One region of the Pseudoalteromonas sp. OF5H-5 genome, then DNA from elsewhere that is predicted to be linked to it. Evidence: predicted binding sites of a transcription regulator. Region 1 holds the regulator's gene; the other holds the start of a gene.
What was found. Region 1 encodes sigma-54, which starts transcription at its own class of promoters, with help from an activator protein. Its sites were predicted from a motif close to GTTGGCACGNNNNTNGNNT; they were not measured.
Positions count from the first base shown of each region.

Region 2: a site for sigma-54 is predicted at 1,920-1,938, ahead of glnA (glutamate--ammonia ligase). Genes of this name have one in related genera too.

Region 1 covers NZ_JAKGBF010000002.1:43,494-46,680, reverse strand. Annotated here, with positions in the region: gene lptB (LPS export ABC transporter ATP-binding protein) at 1-606, shown strand, start outside; gene L1271_RS03070 (RNA polymerase factor sigma-54) at 653-2,152, shown strand; gene hpf (ribosome hibernation promoting factor) at 2,182-2,469, shown strand; gene ptsN (PTS IIA-like nitrogen regulatory protein PtsN) at 2,471-2,929, shown strand; gene rapZ (RNase adapter RapZ) at 2,922-3,187, shown strand, end outside.
Region 2 covers NZ_JAKGBF010000022.1:35,753-38,939, forward strand. Annotated here, with positions in the region: gene L1271_RS22060 (DUF4124 domain-containing protein) at 1-188, opposite strand, end outside; gene glnA (glutamate--ammonia ligase) at 455-1,861, opposite strand; gene L1271_RS22070 (penicillin acylase family protein) at 2,786-3,187, shown strand, end outside.

The sequences.
Region 1 (3,187 bases):
GGTAAAACCACTACGTTCTACATGATTGTAGGGTTAGTACCAAGCGACAAAGGCTATATTCAGATTGATGACGAAGATATCACTTTGTTACCGATGCACAGCCGTGCACGACTTGGTATTGGCTATCTACCGCAAGAGTCTTCAATCTTTAGAAAACTCACGGTCTATCAAAATTTGATGGCGATTTTAGAAACTCGAAAAGACTTATCTAAAGTTGAAAGAGAAGCTGAACTAAACGAGTTACTGGATGAGTTTAATATTCAACACATTCGCGACTCACAGGGCATGGCATTGTCGGGAGGCGAAAGAAGACGAGTCGAAATTGCTCGTGCTTTAGCCGCAAACCCTAAGTTTATCCTGTTAGATGAACCTTTTGCTGGTGTTGATCCTATTTCGGTGTTAGATATAAAGACAATCATAGAGCACCTAAAAAACCGTGGTATCGGTGTGCTTATCACCGATCATAACGTTAGAGAAACACTGGACGTATGTGAAAAGGCCTACATCGTTTCACATGGTGAGTTAATCGCTGCAGGCACGCCAGAACATGTTTTGGCAGATCAAACCGTAAGAGATGTCTACCTAGGCGAACAATTCAAGCTATAGTTAAGACGTAGTATTAATAACTGTTAAAAAGGATTGTTAGAGATACATGAGGCAATCATTACAGCTGCGCATGGGGCAGCAACTTACAATGACTCCGCAACTGCAACAAGCCATTCGCTTGCTGCAGCTTAGTACATTGGATCTGCAACAAGAAATACAAGAAGCATTAGACAGCAATCCATTGTTGGAAGTGGAAGAAGGTGATAATACTGACGGCGAAAACGCTGACCAACACAGCCAAGAAAAGAGCCGTGCTGACGACAATCAAGATTCAGCCGATGAAACGCAGGTTAGTGACTATGAGATAGACTCAGATACCGCCATGAGCAAAGACACTGTGAGCGATGACCTTGCCATGGATGTCACTTGGGACGAGTATATGAGTGCAGCGCCTGCTGCAAGCTCAGGTCCACTTCCCGATGACGATAATGTTTATCAAGGGGAAACCTCTGAATCTCTCCACGATTATCTCATGTGGCAACTCGAACTGACACCATTTAGTCCAACAGATAGAGCTATTGCGATTGCGATTATTGAAGCGGTCGACCTGTCAGGCATTCTAACACTGTCTTGCGAAGACATTTTAGAAAGCATTAATGACGAGAATAGCGAAGAGCCTATTGAGCTAGATGAAGTCGAAGCCGTACTCAAACGCATTCAGCTTTTTGACCCTGTCGGTATCGCAGCGCGTAGTTTACAAGAATGCTTATGCATTCAGCTAAACCAATTCGCCCCAGATACCCCATGGATTGCCGAAACAAAAATGATCCTGACAGAGCATATCGACTTGCTTGCCAGCCGTGACTATCGAACTTTGGCTAAGAAAACGCGCCTTAAAGAAGCCGATCTCAAAGAGGTCATGACGTTAATACATAGCCTTAACCCAAAGCCTGCGGCAAGCATTATTCATGAAGAGCCTGAATATGTGATCCCTGACGTATCGGTGAAAAAAGTAAAAGGTCGTTGGGTCGTAGAGCTAAATCCTGATGCTATGCCTAAAATAAGAGTAAATGACCATTACGCTGCGATGTCTAGAACGGCGAAATCCAGTACGGATAGTCAGTTTATTCGCTCACATTTACAAGAAGCAAAGTGGTTTATTAAAAGCTTAGAAAGCCGAAATGATACTTTATTAAAAGTTACCAATTGCATTGTGCAACAACAACAGGCATTCTTTGAACATGGCCCCGAAGCAATGCGCCCTATGGTGCTAAATGATGTTGCTGAAATGGTTGAGATGCATGAGTCCACAATTTCCCGTGTGACAACACAAAAATACATGCATACACCTCGGGGAATATTTGAGCTGAAGTATTTCTTCTCTAGCCATGTAAGTACGGAAAATGGAGGTGAGTGCTCTTCTACAGCAATTAGAGCACTTATCAAAAAGCTGATAGCTGCAGAGAATACCGCGAAGCCATTGAGTGACAGCAAAATTGCAGATATCTTAGCTGAGCAAGGAATTAAGGTAGCGAGACGTACGATTGCAAAATATCGTGAATCCCTAGCCATTCCACCGTCAAATCAGCGTAAAAGCTTGATATAAGACGTAAAACCCAAGAAGGAAAAATGCTTATGCAACTAAATCTAACTGGTCGCCATGTAGAAATTACTGACTCATTAAGAGACTATGTCACCAACAAGTTTGCGAAGCTAGAAAGGCACTTTGATCATATCAATAATGTGCATGTGATCCTTGATGTCGAGAAACTAGTACAAAAAGCAGAAGCAACATTACACGTAAACGGCGGCGAGCTATTTGCATCAACAGAGCATCAAGATATGTATGCCGCAATTGATGGCCTTATCGACAAGCTAGATCGTCAAGTTATTAAACACAAAGAGAAGCTCACTCGACACTAAGATGAAATTAAGTGAATTAGTGAACAAGGACTGCAGTAAAGCTGCGGTCCTTTTTAATAGCAAAAAACGTATTTTAGAATACATCAGCGAACTGGCTCATAGCCAAATTCCAAATACCAGTCAGCATGCTATCTTGGACGCCTTAATGGCGCGAGAGAAATTAGGCAGCACAGGGATCGGTAAAGGCATTGCCATTCCCCATGGTCGACTTGAAGGTTTGGATAAAATCCTTGCTATGGTGCTTGTCAGCGAGCAAGGGATCCAGTTTGAAGCCATAGATAAGCAGCCTGTCGATATTTTTGTCGCGTTCATCGTACCTGAAGGTGATAATCAACAACACCTGAAGACCTTAGCGGCGATTGCTGATACACTCAAAGACAAGTCTTTTTGCAAAATGCTTAGGCAAGCAAAAAGTGATGATGAGTTATATGCAGTGATCCAAGGTGAACTTGATGAGTGATGAAGAAAAAGGACTCGAGCTTATCATTATCAGTGGCCGCTCAGGCTCTGGTAAATCTGTAGCGCTTCGAGTATTGGAAGACTTAGGCTACTATTGTGTGGATAACATTCCGGTCAATTTGCTGCCGTCTTTAGTCCGCAGTGTTTCGGACAATTATAATAAAATTGCAGTCAGTATTGATGTTAGAAACTTACCTAAAGAACAGGACGAGTTTAATGACATTCTTGAATACTTACCAGGCTTTGCCAAACCTACCCT
Region 2 (3,187 bases), on a different contig from region 1:
TCGAGAATTTTAGTATCAACACTTGGCATGGTTAAAGCGCTGGCGTTGAGTTTGACTTCTTTTGAACCAGGTTGCGGTACATCCGAATAGACCCAATGGCCGTTTTTGTCTTTCCAGCGATAGATTTTTGGATTGGACTCTGCTGCAGCATCAATGCTTGTTAGGGTTAGCGTCATGCTAACCGACATTATAAGAAACCACTGACGCACCACAACTCTCCACAGTAAACTACTGTTCATACTTTAGTATAGTGTTGTTGGAATTGCGAGTTACAAATGAGTAACTCCGATAATAAATTTATTCGAGATATTTAATTTAACCTTTTGAATTAAATTAAAAAAGCCCGTAATTACGGGCTTGAGAACACATATGATTAAGAGTGCCAGAAACGCATAATGAGTTTTGGCTCTACAAGCTCAATACCGCGGTACTGAGCGTAGTAGTCTGTTAGCGATTAAACGCTGTAGTACATTTCGAACTCAACTGGGTGAGTTGTCATGTTTAATTTTTCAACTTCTTTCGACTTAAGTGTGATGTACGCATCGATTAGGTCGTCAGTGAATACGCCACCTTGAGTTAAGAACTCACGGTCAGCATCTAGAGAAGCAAGCGCTTCGTCAAGTGATGCTGCAACTGTTGGGATTTCTGCTGCTTCTTCCGCTGGTAGGTCGTACAAATCTTTGTCCATTGCATCGCCAGGGTGGATCTTGTTGCGGATACCGTCAAGACCAGCCATCAACTGCGCTGCGAAAGCTAGGTATGGGTTCGCCGCAGGATCTGGGAAGCGTACTTCGATACGACGACCCTTTTCTGATGGGATCACCGGGATACGGATTGATGCTGAGCGGTTACGTGCTGAGTATGCAAGCATAACTGGCGCTTCAAACCCAGGTACTAGACGCTTATAAGAGTTTGTTGCTGGGTTAGTGAATGCATTGATTGCTTTAGCATGCTTAATGATACCACCAATGTAGTAAAGCGCTTCTTCAGATAGACCGCCGTACTTGTCGCCTGCGAAGATGTTCTTGCCGTCTTTAGCAAGTGATTGGTGGCAATGCATGCCTGAACCGTTATCACCAACGATTGGCTTAGGCATAAAGGTTGCTGTCTTACCGTATAGGTGAGCCATGTTGTGGATAACGTACTTCATCTCTTGGATTTCGTCTGCTTTAGTTACCATAGTATTAAAGCGAGTCGCAATCTCATTTTGACCAGCAGTTGCTACTTCGTGGTGGTGCGCTTCAACAACGTGGCCCATCTCTTCAAGTACTAAACAAGTAGCTGCACGCCAATCATTAGACGAATCTACCGGTGCTACTGGGAAGTAACCACCTTTTACGCCAGGACGGTGACCTGTGTTACCACCTTCGTAGTCTTTGTCTGAGTTCCAAGCCGCTTCTTCAGCATCAATTTTGTACATTGAGCCAGACATGTCAGTTTTAAATTTAACATCGTCAAACAAGAAGAACTCTGGCTCTGGACCGAATAATACGGTGTCTGCAATACCCGTTGAACGCATGAACTCTTCAGCGCGTTTAGCTACTGAACGTGGGTCACGCTCGTAACCCTGGTGTGTGTTTGGTTCAACCACGTCACAACGGACGATAAGCGTTGTTTCTTCTGCGAATGGGTCTAGCTTAGCACTTTCTGCATCAGGCATAAGTACCATGTCAGATTCGTTGATGCCTTTCCAACCAGCGATAGATGAGCCGTCAAACATTTTGCCGTCTTCAAAGAAGTCTTCATCGGCTTGATGATGTGGGATCGATACGTGTTGTTCTTTACCTTTTGTATCTGTGAAACGTAAGTCAACAAATTTTACGTCGTGCTCTTTAATAAAATCTAAAACCGATTGTGACATGTGTCCTCCGACTCGTTGGGTTATTTTTTGCTGCAATGTACTGCAATTGCACCTTGATAAGCGTTAATCGTGCCAATTGTTTAACTGTTTGATTTTTAGTGATTTATTTAAATTCACTGATCTGTGAACGGATGTTTTGCACTAAATTGGTGCGTAAGTGTTCCATGGTGGTGCGTAATATTTTTCCTGACAACGACACTTTCCATTTCTGTTGTAGTTGATATTGATTAAATGCTCAAGGTATCAAGATACCGAATAGCTAAAAATTGCTCGAGTATATTCAGTTGTCTGCACTAATGGTGGTCTGGTATTGAGCAGAAAATTGAAATTAATTTCTAAATTTATAGAAAAAATACATTCTAAATATTGCATATAAAGCACCTTTCTTTAGGTATTTAATCGAAACTTTTCTTTGCTCATTAACTGCTTCTTAGATTAATTTTTACATCTTTTGTTTATATACGCTAACACCAAAGAGCCCGCATTTTATAGGCGACTTTTTGTTCACCATTTATTTGTCTGTATTTAGGTGAATGATACTGCATGTGAGGAAGTTGTATGTACATTATGCAATTTTGTATTTCTCAATTGTGTCCTGTGTGTTAATTGTGTTAATCGAGTTAATTTTTGTTTTGTTTTTTGTGTTGATCAGTTTCATTTTTTGGGTACTATGTACCTGATATTAATAAGTTGAGTCTAATGTTAAAGGGGCTACTTGATGCACTCTAATAGGCTAAATTTTCGTTTGTTACTGTTGATATGCAAGGAAGAAGTAAGGTGTTTTCTCGAGAGTCATTAGCATTAAGATTTGTTATTTTAGTATTTATTCCCCTCCTTATAATCATCTCTTATTTTTACTTAGACGAGAGAGAAACTTTACCTCTGGATAATATCACATTAAGCGATAGCGCTTTGAGTAACAAAGTGAGTATCTCTAGAGATAAGTACGGAGTTCCAAATATAAGCGCGAAAAGTGATCATGATGCTTTTTTCGCTATGGGATATGTTCAAGCTCAAGATCGGCTTTGGCAAATGGAGTTACAGCGCCGACTAATTAAAGGTACTTTGAGTGAGGTCTTTGGAGCATCAACAATTGAGCGTGATAAATATATGCGTACTTTGGGGCTTGCTGATGCTGCAAAAGAGGCGCTAAAAAGTTTAGGGAAGCGGGAAAAAGGCATCTTAGTTGCCTTCTCTGAAGGAGTGAATGCGTATATCAGAGATTCTGAAAACCTACCAATTGAGTTTAGGGTTTTTGGTGTCGTTGCTTCAAATTGGTCTCCTGAAGATTCATTAATGGTAGGTAAGCTACTTTCTTACTCTCTG